One region of the Acidovorax sp. NN32 genome, then DNA from elsewhere that is predicted to be linked to it. Evidence: predicted binding sites of a transcription regulator. Region 1 holds the regulator's gene; each other region holds the start of a gene.
The links. The regulator sigma-54, encoded in region 1, starts transcription at its own class of promoters, with help from an activator protein. The targets are predictions, from matches to a motif close to TGGCANGNAANCTGCTTT.

Region 1 (7,924 bases):
CCATTGAAATCGCCGGACCGGGCTTTCTGAACATCCGCTTGAAGCCAGCCGCCAAGCAGGAAGTCGTGCGCGAGGTGCTGGCCGCTGGCGAGCGTTTCGGCTATCAACCCGACAACGGCCAGCGCGTGCTGGTCGAGTTTGTCTCGGCCAACCCCACCGGCCCCCTGCACGTGGGCCACGGCCGCCAAGCTGCTTTAGGCGATGCCATCTGCAACCTGTTCAGCACCCAGGGCTGGAACGTGCACCGCGAGTTTTATTACAACGATGCTGGTGTGCAGATCGATACGCTGACCAAGAGCACGCAGCTGCGCGCCAAGGGCTTCAAGCCCGGCGACGACTGCTGGCCCACCGACAGCGACAACCCGCTGGCCAAGAACTTCTACAACGGTGACTACATCGCCGACATTGCCGAGGCCTTCAAGGCCAAGGCTACGGTGAAGGCCGACGACCGCGAGTTCACGGCCAACGGCGACGTAGAGGACTACGACAACATCCGCCAGTTCGCCGTGGCCTACCTGCGCAACGAGCAGGACAAGGACCTGCAGGCGTTCAACCTGCACTTTGACGAGTACTACCTGGAGTCCAGCCTGTACACCAGCGGCCGCGTCGAGGCCACGGTGAACAAGCTCGTCGCCAATGGCAAGACCTACGAGCAAGATGGCGCGCTGTGGCTGAAAAGCACGGACTACGGCGACGACAAGGACCGCGTCATGCGCAAGCAGGACGGCTCCTTCACCTACTTCGTGCCCGATGTGGCGTACCACATCGCCAAGTGGGAGCGTGGCTTCACGAAGGTCGTCAACATCCAGGGCACGGATCACCACGGCACCATTGCCCGCGTGCGCGCGGGCTTGCAAGCGGCCGACGTGGGCATTCCGCAGGGCTACCCCGACTATGTGCTGCACACGATGGTGCGTGTGGTCAAGGGCGGTGAAGAGGTCAAGATCAGCAAGCGCGCAGGCAGCTATGTCACGCTGCGCGACCTGATCGAATGGACCAGCAAGGACGCCGTGCGTTTCTTCTTGCTCTCCCGCAAGCCCGATACCGAGTACACCTTCGACGTGGACCTGGCCGTGGCGCAGAACAACGACAACCCCGTGTACTACGTGCAGTACGCGCATGCCCGCATCCAGTCGGTGCTGCGCGCGTGGCAAGAGGCTGGCGGTGGCAACGTGGCTTCGCTGCACGACGTTGATCTGTCGGCTCTCGAAGGCCCACAGGCCCAGGCGCTGATGCTGCAGCTGGCCAAGTACCCCGAAATGCTCACGGCTGCGGCCGACGGCGAAGCCCCGCACGATGTGACCTTCTACCTGCGCGACCTTGCCGCCAGCTACCACAGCTACTACGACGCCGAGCGCATCCTGGTGGATGACGAGGCCGTGAAGAATGCCCGCCTGGCGCTGGTCGCCGCCACCGCGCAGGTATTGCACAATGGCCTGGCCGTGCTGGGCGTGTCGGCTCCAGCCAGAATGTAAGCAGTCACTATGAAGAAACAACAGACGGGCGGGACCATCGTCGGCTTTATCGTTGGGGTCATCGTGGGCCTGGGCGCTGCCTTGGCTGTGGCGGTGTACGTGACCAAGGTGCCGGTGCCCTTCCTCAACAAGGGCAATGGCCGGGGCGTGGACATGGACGCCGCCGAGACCCAGAAGAACAAGAACTGGGATCCCAATTCGCCTTTGTATGGCAAGAACCCGGCTCGCCCGGCAGCCCCGCCCGCTGTGGCTGCCTCGGCGCCCACCCCGGCCGCGCCGGATGCTCGGGCTGTGGCATCGGCGCCTGCACCCAAGCCCGCTGCCAGCAAGCCCGAGGCCAAGGCTGAAACCAAGCCCGGCGCCGACCCGCTGGGCGATCTGGCCGTGGCCAAGGCTGCTGCCAAGGGCAATCTGGACCCGTTCGACTACTTTGTCCAGGCCGGGGCTTTCCGCACCCAGGCGGACGCCGATGCGCAGCGCGCCAAGCTGGCCATGCTGGGCTGGGAGGCCCGCGTGAGCGAGCGTGAGCAAAATGGCCGGGCGGTGTTCCGCGTGCGTGTGGGGCCGTTCACCAAACGCGACGACGCCGAGCAGCTCAAGGAGAAGCTCGATGGCGCCGGTCTGGAGTCGGCGCTGGTGCGCGTGCAGCGCTGACGCGCCAGACTTCGGGTGGCTGAACTTTTTGCGGGGGCATGGCTCACATCCCCCAGACCTGTAACAGGAGAGTCTTTGTCATGAAACGCCGTGAGTTTTCTTTGTCCGCCGCCTCGGCGGTTGCCGCTTCCGCCCTGACGTTGCCAGTGGCCACCCCCGCGCTGGCTCAGGCCCGCCAGTTCAAGGAGGGCAAGGACTTCCGGCGGCTGGACAAGCCGGTAGCGCCCGACGCGCCTGCGGGCAAGGTCGATGTGATCGAGTTCTTCTGGTACAGCTGCCCCCACTGCAACGCCTTTGAACCCGCGCTCGACGCCTGGGTCAAGGCCGCCCCCAAGGACCTCTCCGTCCGTCGTATGCCCGTGGCCTTCAACGCGAGCTTTGTGCCCCAGCAAAAGTTGTACTACGCCCTGGAAGGCATGGGCAAGCTCGAAGCCCTGCACGCCAAGGTGTTCCGCGCCATCCATGTGGAAAAGCAGAAGCTGGCCAAGGACGACGAAATTTTTGCCTGGGTGGCCCAACAGGGTGTGGACGCCACCAAGTTCAAGGAAATCTACACCTCGTTCAGCGTGTCCAACCAAGTTCGCCGTGCTTCGCAACTGCAGGACGCCTACGGTGTGGAGGGCGTGCCCTCGATGGGTGTGGCGGGCAAGTTCTACACCGATGGCACCATGGCGGGCAGCATGCAAAACGTGCTGCAGGTGGTGGAACATTTGGCGACAGTGGCCCGCAAAGGCTGACGGTTTTCGCCCGGCCGCCGGTTCCCATTGGCAAAAGCCCGCACATGCGGGCTTTTTTCATGGAGGAACGCGACGGGGTGGCTACAATGATTGCAAGATTCGTGCCCTATGAACCATCGCCTCCTTCCGATCCTCCTGCTCGCGGCCCTGGCCTGCACCTTCGGTGTGGCCCATGCCGAAAAGGCCGACCGCGCCAAGCCCATGAACATCGAGGCGGACGCTTTGCGCCACGATGAGCTCAAGCAAACCAGCGTGTTCTCTGGCCGCGTGGTCATGACCAAGGGCTCCATCGTGCTGCGTGGCGCGCGGCTGGATGTGCGTCAGGATGCCGATGGCTACCAGTACGGTGTGGTCACGGCAGAGCCTGGCAAGCGCGCCTTCTTCCGGCAAAAGCGCGACACCCTGCCGGGAGCACCCGACGAGTTCATCGAAGGCGAGAGCGAAGTCATCGAGTACGACGGCAAGGCCGACAACGTGCGCTTCATCACCCGTGCCGAGTTGCGCCGCTACCGGGGCGCTGTGCTCAGCGACGAGATCACCGGCGCCGTGATTGTCTACAACAACCTGACCGACGTGTTCTCCGTGGACGGAAAGCGCACCGCCACCAACGCTGCGGGCGATGCCCCCGCGCCGGGCAGCCGCGTGCGCGCCGTGCTGGCCCCCAAAGATCCACCGCCCGCTGCGGCGGCCCCCGAGGCGGCGTCCCCGGCCTCAGCCCCGGCGCTGCGCCCCAGCAACAGCCTTGGCGGCGGCGCCAAGTGAGTGGGCCCGCTGTGAGTACCGGTCCTGACACTCAGGCGGGCAGCCGCCTGGGGCCTGATTCCCAGGCGGGCAGCCGCCTGGAGGTGCAGCACCTGGCGAAGTCTTATGGCAGCCGCAAGGTCGTCAAGGACGTTTCGCTGGTCGTGCAAAAAGGTGAGGTCGTGGGGCTGCTCGGCCCCAACGGCGCGGGCAAGACCACCTCGTTCTACATGATCGTGGGCCTGGTGCGCAGCGACGAGGGAGACATCCGCATCGACGGCCAATCGGTGGCCCACATGCCCATCCACCGGCGCTCGCGCCTGGGCCTGTCGTACCTGCCTCAGGAAGCCTCGATCTTTCGCAAACTCACGGTCGAAGAGAACGTGCGCGCCGTGCTGGAACTGCAGCGTGGTGATGACGGTCAGCCGCTCTCGCGCGACGCCATCGAGGAGCGCCTGACGGCCCTGCTCCAGGAGCTGCGCGTGGACCACCTGCGCGCCTCGCCCGCCATGGCCCTGTCCGGCGGCGAGCGCCGCCGCGTCGAGATTGCCCGGGCCCTGGCCACACAACCGCGTTTCATCCTGCTGGACGAGCCCTTTGCCGGCATCGACCCCATTGCCGTGATCGAGATCCAGCGCATCATCGGCTTCCTGAAGGCGCGGGGCATCGGCGTGCTCATCACCGACCACAATGTGCGCGAAACCCTGGGCATCTGCGACCACGCCTTCATCATCAGCGATGGCCGCGTGCTCGCGCAGGGCACGCCGTCCGAGATCGTGGACAACGCCGAGGTACGACGTGTTTACCTTGGCGAACACTTCAGGATGTAGACATGGCCCCCACGCTTGTCACTTCGTGTACTGCGCTGCCCCCCGAAGGGGCCTTCACGCCTTGGGGCGGCCCGGCGGCGCTCAATCAATGAAGCCTGGACTCTCGCTGCGCGTCTCGCAGCATCTTGCATTGACCCCCCAGCTTCAGCAGTCCATTCGGCTGCTGCAGTTGTCCACGCTCGAACTCTCGCAGGAAGTCGAGCAGATGCTCGACGAAAACCCGTTCCTCGAACGCAATGCCGACGAAGCTCCGCGCGAGGAGTTTGGCCTGGAAGCCGCCGACACGCCCGCGCAGCCCGATGAGTACAGCGCCGATGATGCTATATTTTCAGGAGCTAGCAGCGCAAGCAGCACAAGCGCTGAAGGCCAAAATGATGCTGAAACGCCGAGTGCTGGCGCTGACGAGCCTGACTGGAGCGGTGACGGCACGGTAGAAATGGCGCCCAACGACGCGGAGTGGGGCGGGGATGCGCCCGCCCGCAACCGCAACGACTCCGAAGGCGACGAGGCCGACGCCACCGAGCTGGCCCGTTCGCATGAATCGCTGACCGCCTTTTTGCACCGTCAGGCACTGGCGCTGCGCTTGTCAGAGATTGACCGCGCAGCGCTGCGTTTTCTCATTGAATCGCTCAACGACGACGGCTACCTCGAAGAGTCGCTGGAAGAGCTGGCTATCAGCCTGGCCGGGCCGGACGACCTGGAGCAGATTGAAGAGCTGGTGCACCGCTTCACCGTGGCCCAGCGCCTGCTGCAAAGCCTGGAGCCCACCGGCGTGGGCGCGCGCAACCTGGCCGAATGCCTGACGCTGCAGCTCACGGCGCTGGCTGCCGACGAGGACAGCGATGCTGACCCCGACACGGTGCAGACCGCGCTGCGCATTTGTCAGCAGCCGCTGGAGATGCTGGCCCGCCGCGACATCCGCCGCCTGACGCAGCTGTGTGGCGACGGCGAAGAGCGCACTCGCGCCGCCATGGCGCTGATCGCTCGCCTGGAGCCCCGCCCCGGCCGTCGCTTTGCCGACGTGGAGCGCAACATCATCATTCCCGATGTCATCGTGCGCAAAGCCGGGCGTGCCAATGGACGCGATGGCCAGCACAACTTCATCGTCAGCCTCAACCCCGATGTGATGCCGCGCCTGCGCGTGCACGACATCTATGCTGGCGCCCTGCGCGGCCACAAGGGCGGCGAGGGTCACCAGGGCATGCAGCAGCGCCTGCAGGAGGCGCGCTGGTTCATCAAGAACATCCAGCAGCGCTTTGACACCATCCTGCGCGTCTCGCGCGCCATCGTGGAGCGGCAAAAAAGCTTCTTCACCCACGGCGAGTTGGCCATGCGCCCGCTGGTGCTGCGCGACATCGCCGACGAACTGGGCCTGCACGAATCCACCATCAGCCGCGTGACCACCGCCAAATACATGGCTACGCCAATTGGCACGTATGAGCTGAAGTACTTCTTTGGCTCCGGCCTTGGCACCGAGACCGGCGGCAACGCATCTAGCACCGCCGTGCGCGCCCTCATCAAGCAGTTTGTGGCCGCAGAAAGCCCCGCCAAGCCGCTGTCCGACAGCCAGATCGCTGAGATGCTCAAGGAACAGGGCATCGAGTGCGCACGCCGCACCGTGGCCAAGTACCGCGAAGCGCTCAAGATCGCGCCGGCCAACCTGCGCAAGGCGCTGTAGGTACCCCGGTTGGGGGCGCATGGCTCGCCCTGTTTGAATTTTTCGTTTTTCTATCCGCCACCCCACCATGGCCCGCATCGTCTTCGACCTCCCCCCGCACTTCGGCTTTGCCACCGAGCTGCAGATCTACATCAGCCACGTCAACCAGGGCGGGCACCTGGACAACGCGCAACTGCTGAGCCTGGTCTCTGAAGCGCGGGTGCGCTTCTTCCAGTCGCTGGGCTACCCCGAGGCCGACGTGGGCGGGCTGTCCATCGTGGTCGGCGACATCGTGGCGCAGTACAAGTCCGAAGGTTTCCATGGCGAGACCATGCGCGTGGAGATGGCGCCTGCGGACTTCAACCGCTATGGGTTTGACCTGGTCTTTTGCATGACCGAGAAGACCTCAGGCCGCGAGGTGGCGCGCGGCAAGATCGGCATCGTCTTCATCGGCAAGGCCGACCGCAAGGTGGCGCCGATCCCCGAATCCATCCGCCAATTGCTGCTGGCCCGCGCGGGAACGCCGGATTCCCACGCATTGTCTGAGCGCGTATCCTCCCCATCGACATGAACCAACTCCAACTTTTTCTCCCCTGCGCCGCTGGTGTGGAGGGCTTTCTGGCCGACGAGGTGCATGGCATCACCGGCCTCACGGGGCAAGACCTGCTGGTCGGCCGCGGCGGCGTGCTGCTGCGCGCCTCGTGGCGCGAGGCGCTGCTGCTCAACCTGCACAGCCGCCTGGCCCAGCGCGTGCTGGTGCAGCTGGCGCACCGCCCGTACCGCTCCGAGAACGATCTCTATGCCATGGCCAGCGACGTGGCCTGGGAAATCTGGTTCACCACGCGCCAGACCTTCAAGGTCGAGGTGACGGCCCAGCACAGCCCGCTGCAGAGCCTCAACTTCGCAGGTCTCAAGGTCAAAGACGCAGTGGCCGACCGCTTTCGCGCCAAAAGCGGCGTGCGGCCCGACGTGAACACCCAGTGGCCCGATGTGCGCATCCACCTGCACCTGACCACCGACGAGGCCACGATCTACATCGACACCTCGGGCGAGCCGCTGTTCAAACGCGGCTGGCGCGAGGACAAGGGCGATGCGCCACTGAAAGAAACCCTGGCCGCCGCCATGATCGCCGCCAGCGGCTGGGACCCGCATGGCGACAACCCCCAGCCGCTGTACGACCCCTGCTGCGGCAGCGGCACCATCGTGATCGAGGCCGCGCAGATCGCCTGCCGCATCCCGGCGGGCATGCTGCGGCGTTTTGCGTTCGAGAAGCTGCTGCCGTTCCAGGCCCATGTCTGGGATGCTATTAAAAACGAAGCTGAAAGCGCAATACAGACAAGCGCTGTGCCCCTGTTTGGCAGTGATGTGGCCTTCCGCATGGTCGACTTTGCGCAGCGCAATGCTGAGCGCGCAGGCGTGGCCGAGGCCGTGCAGCTGCGCGGCGGCGACGCCCTGCAGCGCATGCCACCGTGCGACCAGCTTGGCGTGATGCTGCTCAACCCGCCCTACGGCGAGCGCATTGCTGCCGCAGGTAGCGCCGGCCGCAACGCCAGCGAGCGAGCTGCCGACCGTGCCCAGGGCATGGCCGTGGGCCGGGAAGAGGCGCAGACCGAGGATGGCGGCGAATTCTTCAGCCAGCTGGCCTCGCACTGGAAGAAGAACTACGCTGGTTGGCAGGCCTGGATGCTCACACCCGACCTCAAGCTGCCCGGCAAGATGCGCCTGAAAGAATCGCGCCGCGTGCCGATGTGGAACGGCCCCATCGAATGCCGCCTCTTCCGCTTCGACATGATCAAGGGCGCGGTGCGCGACCGTGCTGCAAAACCCGCC
Region 2 (7,924 bases), 200 kb from region 1:
GCGGTCGACCGGGATGCTCAGGTCGCCATCCTCGCCGATGGCATGGGCGGATACAACGCTGGTGAAGTGGCAAGCGGCATGGCCACCACGTTCATCCGCACCGAGATGGCCCGCTGGTTGGGGCAGGCCGGCAGCACTCCCCAATCGACCGACGTGCGGCGAGCCCTGGAGATCTGCGTCGAGAACGCCAACCATGCCATTCTGGGTGCCTCGCTTTCCAACCCCCAATATGCGGGAATGGGCACCACCCTGGTGGTCGGGGTTTTCCACGGCAGCCGCCTCATCCTCGGACATATTGGCGACTCCCGCTGCTATCGCCTGCGCGATGGCACCCTGCAGCAGATCACACGTGACCACTCCTGGCTCCAGGAACAGGTTGATGCCGGCCTGCTTACAGCGCAGCAAGCCGCGCTGTCGTCCAACCGCAATCTCGTTACCCGTGCGCTGGGCGTAGAGCCCAATGTCATGATGGAAGTCAACGAGTTTCAGGTGGCCCCCAATGACTTGTTCCTAATGTGCTCAGACGGCCTCACGGACATGGTCGCTGACTCAGACTTGGCGGAGCTGGTGCGAACACCGCTGCCTTTGGAGGAAAAAGCCACATTGCTCATCGACACTGCCAATGCGAACGGTGGGCGTGATAACGTCAGCGTACTGCTGGTGCAAGCGGCTGCGGGGGGCAAGAAACGCGGCCTTATGTCCCGATTGCTAGGGGCCGCGTAAGTGGCGCCGACTACAACAATTACTCATCACATCAGGAGTGGATCATGCCCAGAATGATCGTTTCAATCGACGGGGTTGTCATCAAGGAAGTGCAACTGACCAAAGAGCGCACTACGCTCGGCCGCCGCCCTTACAACGACATCGTGATCGATAACCTCGCCGTGAGCGGCGAACATGCCGTCATTCACATGGCAGGCCAGGATGTGGAAATTGAAGACCTGGGGAGCACCAACGGCACCTACGTCAACGCCAAGGCTGTCAAGCGCCAAGAACTGCGCAATGGCGACACCGTTGAGGTGGGCAAGTACAAGATCCGTTTCCTGCACGAGGCTGAAGGGCAAAACTTCGAGAAGACCATGATCTTCAAACCGGGAATGGTGCCTCCGTTGGGCACGGCATCCCGGCCTGCCCCGCTGGGTGCTGCCACTGCCCCGCCCATCTCCGGGGTCATCCGTGTGATGTCTGGTGCCGCTGCGGGGCGGGAAGTGTCGCTGCAAAAGGTGGTTACCACCATCGGCAAACCTGGCGTTGCCGTGGCCTCCATTACTAAGCGGCATCAGGGCTTTGTGCTGGCCCATGTCGAGGGCCCCGACATGCCCCTGCTCAATGGTGCTTCCATCGGCACATCTCCTGTACCTCTCAAACACGGTGATCGGCTGGAGTTGGCAGGTACGGAAATGCAGTTCGAACAAAGCTGACGGCCGCACCCGGGCCTCGCGCCCCATCTGGCAATTCATCTGCCGACCTTGTCGCCGGAACCCATGCAATCCAGACTTTTGCATCTGTTCCGACGGCACGCTCGCCGCACGGCAGTCACCCTGATTCCGTTAGCGTTTGCACTGCTGCACATTTCAGGAGCCCTTCATCTCCAGGTGCTGGAGCGGCTCGAAAACATCATCTACGACACCCGGCTGCGTGCGACCATGCCGCGGACCCTGGATGAGCGTATCGTCATCGTTGATATTGACGAAAAAAGCCTTGATAGGGTGGGGCACTGGCCTTGGGGACGGGACAAGCTTGCTGCTTTGACGCAAGAGCTGTTTGAACGGCAACAGGTCGCGCTGGTGGGGTTCGACGTCCTCTTCGCCGAAGCAGACGGAAGCTCAGGCCTCGCAAACCTGGAGCGTTTGGCCAAAGGGCCTTTGCGGGCGCAGACAGGCTTCAAGGAACAACTGGCGCGCCTGGCTCCCGCTCTTGACTACGACGCACTCTTTGCCCGCGCTCTGCAAGGCCGACCTGCGGTTCTGGGCTATTACTTCACCAGTGACCGGGACGGGAGAACAAAAGGTGTTTTGCCAGCACCCGCCTTGCCCGCAGAAAGACTTCGCGGCCTACCGTTGCTGGCAACCTCCTGGGGAGGATATGGCAGCAACATCAAGGAGCTGGCGCACGCCGTACCCGCTGCGGGCTTCTTCAATTCCATCACCGATGACGATGGTGTCGTCCGATCTCTCCCATTGCTGGCGGAGCATCAGGGAAATTACTACGAATCCTTGGCCTTGGCGATGTACCGTACCCTGCTCGACCAGCCGGAAATCCATCCCCACTACGCCCATGCCAATCCAGAAGGGAAGCACGACATACTCCAGAGCATCGTGCTACGCCAGGATGGCCGCGATTTCGCGCTACCGGTGGACACACGGCTTGCAACCTTGATCCCCTTCCGCGGCCCTGGTGATGTAAATGGCGGGTCATTCCGCTACGTGTCCGCGTCAGACGTTCTGGAGGGCAAACTGCCAGCCAACAACCTGCAAGGACAATTGGTTCTGGTGGGCTCGACAACCCCCGGTCTGCTCGACCTGCGCGTAACCCCCGTAGGCCGAACCTATCCCGGCGTGGAAACCCACGCCAATATGCTGTCCGCCTTTCTCGATGGCAAAAGCATCGTGCGACCCGACTACGCGGTGGGCTTTGACGCTGCACAGCTGCTCTGTGCAGGTGTTTTGCTGGCCGTCGCCCTGCCCGCGCTGTCAGCCACCTCCGCGGTGCTTCTCAGCCTGGGGGTGGTTGCAGCGCTGGCAGGCCTCAACCTGTGGCTTTATCTCGCCCAAGGCTTGGCAATGCCACTGGCGACGGTAATCGTGATGGCGGTACTGGCATTCGCGCTCAACATGGTCTACGGCTACTTTGTGGAAAGCCGATCCAAGCGGGAACTGGCTGCGCTGTTTGGCACCTACGTGCCACCCGAGCTGGTGGACGAGATGGTCAAGCAGCCCGAAAACTACAGCATGCAGGCCACCAGCCGCGAACTGACCGTCATGTTCTGCGACATGCGGGGGTTCACCGCCATGTCGGAGCAGATGGAGCCCCTGCAGCTGCAAGCCCTGCTCAACGACGTGTTCAGCCAGCTGACCCACATCATTCGCAGCCACAGAGGCACCATCGACAAGTACATGGGGGACTGCGTCATGGCGTTTTGGGGAGCGCCGGTGCCCACCGCAGAACACGCGCAACTGGCAGTGCAGGCAGCGCTGGACATGGAGCGTGCGGTTGAGCAGATCAACCTGTTGCACCGAGAGCGCGGGCTCCCCGAGATTGGTATCGGGATTGGCCTGAATACCGGCACCATGTGCGTGGGCGACATGGGTTCGGACATCCGACGCAGTTACACGGTCATTGGTGACGCGGTCAACTTGGGATCACGCCTGGAAGGCTTGTCCAAACACTATGGCGTGCGCACCGTGGTGAGTGAATCCACCCATGCCCAGGCACCGGATTTCATCTGGCAAGAGCTGGACCTGGTGCGCGTCAAGGGCAAAGCCCAGGCTGTGGCTATCTATTCGCCAGTTGCCCCGCTACAGACCGGGATGCCGTACAAAGTGGACGAATTGTCCATATGGAAACACTTCCTGGAGGCCTATCGCGCCCAGGACTGGGCACAATGCGGCAAACTGCTGGTGAACTTACAGCAAACTGCCGCGCCCTCCGCCCTCTACGAACTGTATGCCGCCCGAGTACAAACCTTGCAAGGGCAGAGCGTTAACCCCGGATGGGACGGCGCCACCAATTTCGACACCAAATAGACAGGTTGGCCCATGAAGGTTCGTGTGCTGGGTTGCTCCGGAGCCATCGCCAAAGATTGCCGGACCACTTCGTTCCTTATCGACGACAACATTTTGGTCGATGCCGGTACAGGCGTGGGCGACCTCACACTGGACGAGATGCGCAAGATCGACCACGTGTTTCTCACGCATTCACACCTGGACCACATTGCAGCGCTGCCGCTGATGCTCGATGCCGTGTCGTCGCTTCGCCAAGCCCCTGTACACATTCACGCTTTGCCGCCGACCATTGAGGTGCTGCGCACACACATCTTCAACAATATCATCTGGCCCGACTTCTCGTGCATCCCGTCGGCAGACTATCCATTCATGCGGTTTTGTCCGCTCAATGTGGGCGAACAATGCACCACCGCTGGAGTGGTCGTGGAGGCCCTTCCGGCCGTCCACACCGTGCCCGCCGTGGGCTACGCCGTTCAGGGACTCAAAGGATGGTGGGTCTTCAGCGGCGACACTGAACGAAACCCGGCCTTCTGGGAGCGTGTGAACCAGCTGCCCATTTCCATGCTCGTCATGGAAACCGCATTCAGCGAACGTGAAAGCGCACTGGCCCGGCGTAGCTTGCACCTGTCGCCACAGACGCTGCTGGCAGAACTGCGCTTGTGCGAACAGCTGGGCTGTCAGGTGTACATCACCCACACCAAGCCGGCTGAAACGGAAGTCATCATGGGCGAGATACGCAAGCTGCTCGCAGACGAGGCCGCCAAACCTTCGGACGAGAGTTCCCCATTCAGCATTCAGTGGTTACAGGCAGGGCAGGAATTCACCTTGTAGCCAGCGTTGTTCGCGCCACCGCCCTCTCGTGTGCCGCTCTGCATCAATGACAAATCCCGCACAGCTTGCAACCAAATATGCACTTAGCGACAGTCGTGACGGGACAAAAATGTCACTTATGGTCTGCTGCAGCCGGATATTGACGCATGTAACCATACAGCGAGCCGGGTTCATGAAGGGTAGAGACCGGTGCCTGCAGGAGCATCCAGCTGGCACGAGAAATGCTGTATCCAGATCACACCTGGAGAATTCTTCTGCAGGTTGTTAATTGCAATCGACCTCCAAGGAGTTTCTTATGAAGCGTAATCTGCAAAAGGGTTTCACACTCATCGAACTGATGATCGTTGTAGCCATCATCGGTATTCTGGCTGCCGTGGCGCTGCCTGCGTACCAAGACTACACCATCCGCGCCAAGGTTTCTGAAGGCCTGAGCTTGGCATCGGCCGCGAAGACGGCAGTTGCGGAAACATTTGCGAATACCACGCAAGGTACTATTGAAGCCTATGGAGGCGTCGGTCCGATTACCGCTCCCGCGCTTGGCAACACAACGTATGGGTATCAATATACCGCCGGCACCAATGTGGCGACGATTGCGATTGCGGAAACTGCCGTCGCTGCGCCCACAGCAACTTCTGGTCGGATCACCATTACTTATGCCGGCACCCTTGGCACCACTTTGGGCAACCCACTGGTGCTGACCCCCGGCTCTGGCACAGTCACCAATTCCGCCGTGCCGTCTGCCGTTTTGGTATCAGGTGCTCCAGTTGTGTGGGGTTGCGGCATTGCTGCCACCGCATCTTTTAAGTATGTTCCGGCAAACTGCCGCTTTAACAATCTCTAATATTGACGAGATGAGAGAGGCCGCCTTGTGCGGCCTTTTTTTTGGCGAAACACATTTGAATGCCGCTGTACTTTCATTCGTCACTCATTCAAGTCAAGTGCTACTTCGGCTGTATGGAGGAAGAAGGCATGAAAAAGCACCTTCAATCGGGATTCACTTTGATCGAGTTAATGATCGTGGTAGCCATCATCGGCATTTTGGCGGCGGTGGCTCTGCCCATGTATCAAGACTACACCATTCGTGCCCGGGTGACGGAAGGCCTTAGCCTGGCAGGCACGGCCAAGACGGCGGTGGTGGATTCGTTCTTTACAGTGCCGAGCGGTGGCATCTTGCCCTACCCCGGCACGGGTGCCCCGGTGGCGGGCAGTTATGGTTTCCAATACACCCCGGGTACACATGTCACCTCGATTGCCATTGGCGCCATCGCCGATGTCGCCGCGCCCGTATTGCCCGAAGGCCGCATTACGATCAGCTTTGGGGGTGGCGTGGGTTCAGTATTGGGGACTCCGCTGGTTCTGACCCCCGGCAGCGGTACGGTGAGTAACGCGGGGGTCCCTGCTGCGCCGCTAGCCGCAAGAGCTCCTGTAGTGTGGGGTTGTGGAGTGGCCTTGACGTCCGCCTTCCGCTACGTGCCGGCCAATTGCCGCTATCCCCTCTGATATGCGGCTGTGGTTTATAGGGGTTTGCATTCTTTACGTTTGATGTTGGCCTATTTTTCTCCAATGCGTATCCGCTACCGGGCGGCCTTGAAGGCTGCGGCCACACACTTGCTCGTGACCATCTTGGTAGCGACGCTGGCCGCAGTTCTGGTTTTTTATGTTTGGTATCCCTGGCCGTTCTATGAAATCGTGTCAGGCCGTGAACTGTTTTGGTTGGTAATAGGGGTGGACGTGGTGTGCGGACCGTTGCTGACCCTGGTGTTGTGGAATCCAGCTAAGTCGGCAAAAGAACTGACCCTAGACATGTCACTAGTCGGTTTGGTGCAGGTTGCAGCGCTGACCTACGGAATGAGCACCGTGACGGACACCCGGCCAGTACGCTTGGTGTTCGAGGTGGACCGGATCCGCTTGGTTTCGGCGTCGGAAATCAACCCCGCCCAGTTGGAGCTTGCAGTCAAGGGCCTTCATAAGCTCCCCTGGACGGGGCCAGTACTCGTAGGCATCCGGCAACCCAAAGACAATCAGGAGATGATGGAAAGCATCGACCTGTCACTGAAAGGGCTGGAGCCTTCGCTGCGGCCGGACTGGTGGCAAACATATGATCTGTCGGTTCCGGAAGTGCTGAAGGCGGGGCGTTCAATAGCCGTCTTGAGAGCAAATCGTCCAGCAGATGCAGAACGAATAGACGCTGCAGTACGAGCCGCTAAATCCCCTGAGTCCGATCTGCTCTGGCTGCCGCTGACAGCGGGGCGTAGCTCTGATTGGGTAGTTTTGCTTCACAAAGCATCTGCCTTGCCCGTGTCTTACGCCCGCGTTGATGGATTTTTCTGATGGCGCGAATGCCTCGGTAACAACTCAGCCCGCCACGCCAACCACAAAACTCCCCGATTTCCCGCCATGCTTTTCCACCACGCGCACATCGTGGATGGACATGCCCCGGTCAACGGCCTTGCACATGTCATAGATGGTGAGCAAGGCTACCTGGACCGCGGTCAGGGCTTCCATCTCCACGCCGGTGGGACCCACAGTTTCTACCGTAGCAGAGCAAAATATGCCGATAGCGCCCACCTGACGGGTGCTAGTCGCTTCAAATTCAATAGCCACGCGGGTGAGCGCCAACGGATGACACAACGGAATCAAATCACTCGTCCTTTTGGCCGCCATGATTCCTGCAATGCGTGCAATTCCCAGCACGTCGCCTTTTTTGGCAGTCCCAGATTCGATCAAGGCCAAGGTTTCCGGCTGCATCTCTATGCGGCCGGTGGCGACGGCCACGCGGTGGGTGGCGGCCTTGGCGCCAACGTCCACCATGTGGGCTTGGCCTTGGGCATCGAAGTGGGTGAGGGGTGAGGCGGGGGTGGACATGGACAATGGAGCGAAACGTTTTTGGGGCGAAGGCATCATAAGGCGTTAGCCGTACAGGGCAACGCATGTGCATGGCCCTGAGGGTGGACAAAGGACCTTCGTGCAAAAATTTCAACAAAAATGGCTTGTAGCGCTTGTTCAGAAAGCGCTAATAGCTATAATTTTTATAGCAAACAGCATTTTGTACGCACCAGTGGCGAGTGCCCAGACGGCCTTGCCCACCCTCGGCGACCCCAGCGACCTCACCACCAGCGCCGAGCGCCGCCTGGGTGACCGCATCATCCGCGAACTCTACAGAGACCCCGACTACATCGACGACCCTGTCATTGCCGACTATGTGCAAGGTATCTGGCGCCCTTTGATGGCTGCCGCCAAGGCGCGTGGGGAGCTCTCGCCGGAGCTGGATGAGCGCTTCGCGTGGGAGATCCTGCTGGGGCGCGACCGCACGGTGAACGCGTTTGCGTTGCCGGGCGGCTATCTGGGCGTGCACCTTGGCCTGATTG
Region 3 (7,924 bases), 1.1 Mb from region 1:
GGGCGGCGGTGGTTCGCCGGCCGTCTTGCACGGGCTGGCTGTCCAGTGCCAGGGCGCCACCCTGGCCTGCGATACGCTCGCGCTGCACGGCATCCGAGTTGCGCATGCGCTCGCGCAGAATGTCCAGTTCCTCCCGCGTGACCAGCGATTGCACGGGGTAGGCGCGCTCGTTGTTCCAATAGCTGTCGAAACTGCGGGAGAGATCCTGCACCACAGGCCCTGCTGCCAGCACGTCCAGGTCCACAAAATTGCCGGAGTCGGCATTGCCGAAATAGGCGTCCCCCAGGTTGCGGCCCCCGGTGACGCCCATGGCGTTGTCGGCGATGAAGAGCTTGTTGTGCATGCGCTGCTGCACCCGCGAAAAGTCGCTCAACGCGCTGAACATGCGCCCCAGCGGCGAGCCCCGTGCCCCGGTGAGCGGGTTGAACATGCGCATCTCGATGTTGGGTACAAAGGCCAAGCGCATCACCTGCGCATCGCGGCCCACGCTGTGAAAATCGTCCAGCAGCACCCGCACCCGCACGCCGCGCCGGGCTGCGGCCACCACGCTGAGTAGCAGGCGCTCGGTGCTGGCGTCGGCATGGATGGCGTAGTACTGCAGGTCCAGCGTTTTCTGCGCGGCATCTACCAGCGCCAGGCGGCTGCTGTAGGCTGCCTGTGGCCCGCTGAGCAGCAGGAACCCCGAGGGGTGGCGGCCGCCTGCCGATGCCCGGCGATCCTCCACGAGTTGGCCCAGGGGCGTCCCTGCGGGGGAGGCCAGGGCGCTCGACACCGGCCGCTCCACGTCCTTGGGCAGGCCGGCGCAGCCGCTGGTTGCGCCTGCGACGATGGCGGCCAAAAGCGCCAGCCAGCCGTAGCGGGCCGTGTTGCCCAGAAACGCTGGAATGGCAGGGGTCGATAAATGCATGGCGCGATTGTGACCGTGTGGCGGTGGCTGCGCTTGTCAGACGCGGCGCCAACTCCGCCACAGTGGCTGCCCAGGCTGGTAGCCGCCTCCTCAGCATCTCACCGGGCTTACCAGCTCACTTCGCGGTCTGGCGTGGCGCTGATCTTGTGGATCGACAGGTCAGCCCCGTCAAATTCTTCTTCCTGCGTGAGCCGCAGGCCCACCGTGCTCTTGAGAATGCCATACACCACCAGGCCACCCACCAGCGCCCAGGCCACGCCCAGGGTGCTGCCGATCAACTGGGCCGAGAAGCTCACACCACCGAGCCCACCCAGCGCCTTGCTGCCGAAAATGCCTGCTGCCAGCCCGCCCCATGTGCCGCACAGGCCATGCAACGGCCACACGCCGAGCACGTCATCGATCTTCCAGCGGTTCTGGGTGAGCGTGAACATCACCACAAAGATTGCTCCTGCCACGGCACCGACCACCAGCGCTCCCAGCGGGTGCATCAGGTCCGACCCCGCGCACACAGCCACCAGCCCGGCCAGCGGGCCGTTGTGCACGAAGCCCGGGTCGTTCTTGCCCAGCACCAACGCCGCCAACGTGCCGCCCACCATGGCCATCAGCGAGTTCACCGCTACCAGGCCGGAGAGTTTGTCCACGGTCTGTGCGCTCATCACATTGAAGCCGAACCATCCCACCACCAGCACCCAGGCGCCCAGCGCCAAAAACGGGATGTTGGAAGGCGGGTGGGCAGAGATGGCGCCATCTTTACGGTAGCGGTTGGAACGCGAGCCCAGCAGGATCACGGCCGGCAGGGCGATCCACCCGCCCATGGCATGCACGACGATGGAGCCCGCAAAGTCGTGGAACTCTTCGCCCGTCAGTCCCTTGATCCAGGCCTGCACCCCGAAGTGCTGGTTCCAGGCAATGCCTTCAAAGAACGGATACACAAACCCCACAATGACCGCCGTGGCCATCAGCTGGGGCCAGAACTTGGCCCGCTCCGCGATCCCGCCCGACACAATCGCCGGAATGGCAGCCGCAAAAGTGAGCAGGAAGAAGAACTTGACCAGTGCGTAGCCGTTCTGCTGCGCCAGCGATTCCGCACCCACGAAGAAATGCGTGCCATAGGCCACGCTGTAGCCCACCACAAAATACACCACGGTGGACACCGAAAAGTCCACCAGGATCTTGACCAGCGCATTCACCTGGTTCTTTTTGCGAACCGTGCCCAGTTCCAGAAAGGCAAACCCTGCATGCATGGCCAGCACCATGATGGCCCCCAGAAGAATGAACAGGGCATCAGTGCCCTGTTTGAGTGCTTCCATAACGTCCTCGCGCGATTGGTTGATCTGTTCTGGTGCGTTTCGAACCTAGCTACCAGATTTGCACCAAGTTGAAGCAAAAATCGCGCCAAAGAATGGTGCGTTGTTTTGCACTGTTTTGGTGTGGTGCGAAAAGGACTGGGGAGGAGAGGTGACAATGGGCCGTGCCGCGAGGGTCGTCGCCGCCCAGCAGGGATGACGACGGCGCGAGCGCGCAACTGCCATCCAGTGAAAGTTGCGAGGTATCTGGCTTGTGCAAAGCCCAAGTTTTGAGCGAGTTTGGCGCTGGTGTCTTTGTGAGAGTTTTTTTAGTATCAAAACGCAGCCGCCTTGCCGAGGCTGTCGTCTTCTGCTGAGGTGGGCTGAGCTGGGTGGTGGTGGCGGGTCATCTTTGTGCTGCGCGGGTGAGCGCCCCTTGCGGCTGGGGGCTTGCATTGTTTTGCAGGCACTTCCCACTGGGCTGCGCCCGCAGAGCCCACCAGCTGCTGTTGTTCGGTCGTTGCCCCACCCATTTTTTACCTTCCGCATGGCGAAGCCCGTGCCTGCCGGGAGTGTGGGGTGGGGGAGTTAGAAACTGTCGCGTCCCTGCACCCGTGCCACAACACGCAAGTCCGCGCCCAAGGTCTCTACGGACTTGAATTCCAGCGCCAGCCCATCGGCCAAGGCCGTCAACGGGCCAAAGTCTGCAATTCCCCGTCCCGCACCCAAAAGCCGTGGTGCTAGGTACAGCAACAGCTCATCGACCAGGCCTTCTCGGACCAGAGAGCCATTGAGCTTGTGCCCAGCCTCTACATGCAGCTCGTTGATGCCCCGTTGGCCCAGGTCCTGGAGCATTGCCGAAAGATCGACCTTGCCGTTCGCATTGGGCAGGTGGATCACCGTAGCCCCACAGGCTTGCAAAGCTGCTTTCTTGGTTTCGTTGTCGGAGGCTGTGTAGACATAACAATCGCGCCCTTTCATCAGCAGATTGGCGTCGGTAGGCAATTGCAACTGGCTGTCCACCACCACCACATGGGGCTGGCGTGGCGTGGGAACTTCGCGGACGTCTAGCCGGGGGTTGTCATCCAGCACGGTGCCAATGCCCGTCAATACAGCGCACGCCCTGGCCCTCCACGCGTGTCCATCCGCCCGCGCAGCGCGTGACGTGATCCACTGGCTGGCGCCATTGTTCAGGGCGGTGGTGCCATCCAGCGAGCTTGCAACTTTCAGCCGCACCCATGGCGTGCCCCGGATCATGCGGCTGAAAAAACCAATGTTGAGTTCTCGGGATTCTTCAGCCCCCGGGCCGACCACGACCTCCACCCCTGCCGCACGCAGCCGGTCAAACCCGCGCCCGCCCACCAAAGGGTTTGGGTCCGCCAACGAGGCCACCACTTTGGCAACACCCGCTTGGATTAGTGCATCGCAGCAGGGGCCGGTTCGCCCATGGTGGGAACAGGGCTCCAGCGTCACATAGGCTGTGGCGCCTGCCGTGTCGAACCCCTTGCCGCTGGCGTCGCGCAGGGCCATGACTTCAGCGTGCGGCCCACCCGCTTGCTGGGTAAAGCCCTGGCCAATGACTTCACCATTGGGGCCTGCGAGCACACAGCCCACGCGGGGATTCGGGGTTGAAAGAAAAAGCGCTTGAGTGGCGATCTCAAGCGCATGGGTCATAGGGGAAGGCACCGAAGATTGCATTACACCCCAGATGGTAGCTTAGGGCTACTTATTCCAGCACTCAGCGGCAGTAATGCCCGGGCCCATGTTAATCGCACTTCGTGTGCCAGTGTGAGTCAATGTGAAGTCGCCACACTGGTCTCCTGCCTGCGGCCCAGCTTTGCGAGTAGCCACCAATGTGAATGTGGAATTGGTATTGCCGGGCTGAAACCCTATGGTGTAGCGCTTTTGAGGATCGGCAGTCCAAGTGAAATTGGCTGGCAAAGCCCCAGTGGGATAGACGCCCGTGGCGGTAGCAGCTCTCTCTAGCCACAGTTGAGCTTGCAACAAGCCTGCCCGGGCATCTGCCCGATGACCGCGACGCACATATTCGGTGTAGCTGGGGATGGCAATGGCACTCAGTATGCCCACAATGGCCACCACAATCATGAGTTCAATGATAGTAAAGCCATTTTGTCGCATGGTGGTCTTGCTCACTTGGTGTGTCATACGTTCTTCGTCACTGTATCTGGCGCCAGCTCGGACGCAACGACTGTTCGGGCATGGCGGCAAGATTTTCTTTATTGTTCTTCGCGTCAATATCTACGTTTTCGAATTTATCTTTCTTGATGATGCTGTGTGGTCCCTTGGCAACTTTCGCCCGAGAAATACTGATGTACTTGGCATCGGGTCCAGATCCGACCATGACACCGTCGCCATCAGCCATATTGAACTTGCCATCTTTGTTCTTGTCCACAATTTGCACGGCCGGACTCTTACCGTCCATGATATTGATGAATGTGCGGTATTGCCGCTCGGCGTCTACTGAAGTGGAGTCGCAGCTCTCCACGTTCGGGTCAACATCAGATCCTTTGGCTGGCACTTGCGACCACACAGTCAATAGGTTGCTGGCATCGTAGTACGGCATCGGTTTGAGCAGTCGCTCTCCGACGGCGGGGAGGTCGATGTACCAACCATTGAACTCTGCCCATGTATCCCTCTTCAGAGCGCTCACTTCTTCGATGGCTCCGTAGTCGCCACCATCTACTTCAATGAATTGGCGTTGAGCGAGTTTGGCTACGGTGACACCAGTACCCAGGGCTGCGGGTACGGGCACGCAGTCGGGTCCAGGGCAAGTTCCAATACCACCAGGATGCACCTCCAAACGCTTACCCAAGCCAGTTGAGACTTCGCGGTAACGTGTGTTATCGAGCACTGAGTAAAGACTTTGTACGTCTACGCTAGACGGGTCGTCCTTGCCGGCATTACGGCCAGTTCCAAACGCCACCATCATGCCGCCTACGCGGACGGTTTTGGCGGATGCCCCGCTACCGATCTGCATGGTGCGGTCGTTTGCGCGTACTGTGGGCGGGGCAGAGATAGGCTGGATTTTCGTGCGAGTTACGCCATTCAAAGCCGCCGGGCCGCGTGCTGTGAAAAGCGGACTCCCACTAAAGGCGACTTTCCAGTCGGCAGGGGCTGCGCTGGTGAGGTCAAACTTCCACAAATTGCCCCTGTTGTCTCCGGCGTAAGCTATGTCGACGCGGCCATCGCCGTTGATGTCCACGACGCGGGGGGCGGCCAAGCCATTGTCTACTGCGTTGCCGGTGCCGGGTGCATCGGTGGTGGTGGGAATGCGTATTAGTTCCTTGGCGCCGTCCAGATACTGAATAAGCAGCACTGGACGTTGATTGGTGCTGTTGTAGCCATTACCCATCACCGCAGCCCAACGGTTGTTGCTCATGCGGGTAATTTGCGTGGTTCGCATGGCATCGTTATCGTCAAGAACGGGCTTGGCTACGATGAAACCGATGTCCTTATCTTCTTCAACAGCAGTTTCGCAAGCAATTTTCTCGGCGCCAGTCATCGCTGCGCAGTTAGGTGCTGGTTCGCTGCTGCCACGGGTTCGATCCAGTTTTACCAATGCCGACGCATTACTTTCCGTAAAGCTGAGCGTACCAGTGGCAGTGGGGTTCGTCACATCAAGCACATAGTACCCTTTACCCCCCAGCCCCAGGGTTCCCACCAGCAGCGTACGCCAGTCAGGGACATAGGTCGCATAGTTGGGATCGGCCGGGTCCTGGATCCCTCCATTCATATCCACATCTCCTGTCATCGGTGACCCGTCAACAAAATATTTGTGAGAGTTGTTGTAGGAGGGGTCTGTCAGTTGCGTCAGAGATGGCAGAACGCCTCGTGGAACATAAGCGATTTTCTCGGCGCCACCGTCTTTGGCTCCTGTAGCACTCTCGTTAGCTGCGAAGCCGTGCAGCATGCCATCGTTGCCGCCGACATACAGCATGCCAGGGCGATTTTTATTAGTACGAGCAAACGCGGCATACCCTTTGAGCAGAGAGTCGCCGGTGGGAGCGCCGACATACCACACGTCAGAGTTAATGATGTCGCCTTGGCGGCTTTGACGTTCGCGGTAGGGTTTTGTGACGGTGTAACCGCTAATTTCTGAGCCTTCCTTGCTGCGCTCGCCGCGAATGTATTCCAAGCGTTCCTGACCCTTAGAGGCTCCACCGTCAGTGCCTGTCACATCCTTTTGTAGCCAGAGCTTTTGTGCCGTGCTCAGATTGCTCTCGTCGGACGCCCACTTGAATGGCATGCCACCTTTGGGCTTGGTGGTTTCCCATTTGTCGTTCCAACTTAAGATGAGGCGGCTAGCCACACTGGCAAGCGTGTCAAGCCTGTCAGCGGTGGTTTTTCCATCCCATGAGGGGTCGGGGATGGTTGTGCCGTCGGTTTTCACCCTGTCGGCAGTAATGGCGCCTTTCCAAGCCTTGCTGGGTTCGTAAGAAGCTGTGTATTTCCCAACTTCGCTGCGCGATACATTGGAACCGCTTGTGGCACTGGCGCTTAAGTCGGGGTCTGTGGCGGTGTTAATTTGTTGAAAAATTTCACGAAACGCTTTCTGTAAGTCCTCACCTTTTTCGACTGCATAAAATCGGCCTCGACCATTTAGAGCCGCGTGCCACATATCGAGAGCGCGTCTATTTTCGTCGCCCATATTGGGCCAAGTCTTGTTGCCCGTCACCAAGTCCAGAAAGCTGTTGTCGTAGCCAAAGGGGAGTTTCTGTGTAGGCGCCACAATGGTGGGTGCTCCGGGCCAAGTAACGGCATCGTTACTAAAGCCGATGGTGTAAGTCACCATGTGAGGCCAAGTAGCGGGGTTGTAGCGCGGGTTCCAGTAGCGATCGAGGATTGCGGGTTTGCCCGTCAGGTCATTACCAAAATTTTCGGTGGAGGGTGCTTTCCGGTAATCGGCAGCCGCCTCCATCGTGCCCGTCATTCCCGTGGCTTGCATGGGTTTGGCCCAACTATGAAAAGCCCAGTCCGCTAACGTTTGACTAGTCGTATCGCGATACAGACGCGTTTTTGCTTGATCCGAAGAAGTGCCGCCATACACAACTCCATCGGGTAAGGTTAGATTTGTCGCGTTATCGCGATAGTTGGTGTCAGTAACATCGGATATAGCATTATTCCAGCGTCCATCGGACATCATGATGTGATACGTGCGACGGCAAGCTAGATATGGAGCTCCCTTGGTGCCGGGATCACTGGCCCACGCACTATTCGTACCGAGGGGACGGCGCATGTAACCGTCTGCCTGCTTAAACATAAGGTGCGAGGCCGTATTGTCGTAGGGCGTCAGTCCATTGATGAAGTTAACCAAGTTACTGCGATGCGTCCCCTCCAGGGTGCGCATAGAGTTCGTCTTCATCGTTGTGCTGTCGACGTTCTTTGCACCCGTATCATGTTTACTCCACATTGCCTGCCATGCCACGCGAATTTTCTTGTCTGGCAACAACGACGGATCGAATTTTGGGTGCGTGGGGTCGAACGTGGCGCGCATTGCGTATTTCAGCACGTTCATGCGGGGTGCGTTCTTGTACCAGCTGCCGTCGGGATTGGGAGCAGTGGTGGAGCCTGTATTGCTACCCGTTCCAACTGCCCAACCCATACTGCCTGAATCGTCCACAGAAATGATGACATTGGGCCGCACATACGGCTCAACGCTGCCAGGCGGAGATTGCGCCAAATCCAATGCCCAGACTCCATGGGGTGCCAA

Region 2: the regulator sigma-54 is predicted to act here: its motif matches at 4,767-4,784, upstream of ACT89O_RS23635 (pilin).
Region 3: the regulator sigma-54 is predicted to act here: its motif matches at 2,288-2,305, upstream of ACT89O_RS17615 (ammonium transporter).

What each region holds. Positions count from the first base shown of each region.
Region 1 is NZ_CP199679.1:4,901,694-4,909,617, reverse strand. Features, by position in the region: gene argS (arginine--tRNA ligase) at 1-1,475, shown strand, start outside; gene ACT89O_RS22715 (SPOR domain-containing protein) at 1,485-2,129, shown strand; gene ACT89O_RS22710 (thiol:disulfide interchange protein DsbA/DsbL) at 2,210-2,866, shown strand; gene lptA (lipopolysaccharide transport periplasmic protein LptA) at 2,975-3,628, shown strand; gene lptB (LPS export ABC transporter ATP-binding protein) at 3,640-4,437, shown strand; gene ACT89O_RS22695 (RNA polymerase factor sigma-54) at 4,526-6,115, shown strand; gene ACT89O_RS22690 (acyl-CoA thioesterase) at 6,183-6,665, shown strand; gene ACT89O_RS22685 (THUMP domain-containing class I SAM-dependent RNA methyltransferase) at 6,662-7,924, shown strand, end outside.
Region 2 is NZ_CP199679.1:5,096,731-5,104,654, forward strand. Features, by position in the region: gene ACT89O_RS23615 (Stp1/IreP family PP2C-type Ser/Thr phosphatase) at 1-723, shown strand, start outside; gene ACT89O_RS23620 (FHA domain-containing protein) at 768-1,421, shown strand; gene ACT89O_RS23625 (CHASE2 domain-containing protein) at 1,485-3,746, shown strand; gene ACT89O_RS23630 (3',5'-cyclic-nucleotide phosphodiesterase) at 3,759-4,556, shown strand; gene ACT89O_RS23635 (pilin) at 4,852-5,397, shown strand; gene ACT89O_RS23640 (pilin) at 5,526-6,056, shown strand; gene tfpZ (TfpX/TfpZ family type IV pilin accessory protein) at 6,099-6,887, shown strand; gene moaC (cyclic pyranopterin monophosphate synthase MoaC) at 6,912-7,421, opposite strand; gene ACT89O_RS23655 (M48 family metalloprotease) at 7,522-7,924, shown strand, end outside.
Region 3 is NZ_CP199679.1:3,817,454-3,825,377, reverse strand. Features, by position in the region: gene ACT89O_RS17620 (phospholipase D family protein) at 1-907, opposite strand, end outside; gene ACT89O_RS17615 (ammonium transporter) at 1,015-2,217, opposite strand; gene ribD (bifunctional diaminohydroxyphosphoribosylaminopyrimidine deaminase/5-amino-6-(5-phosphoribosylamino)uracil reductase RibD) at 2,782-3,867, opposite strand; gene ACT89O_RS17605 (type IV pilin protein) at 3,916-4,332, opposite strand; gene ACT89O_RS17600 (pilus assembly protein) at 4,370-7,729, opposite strand.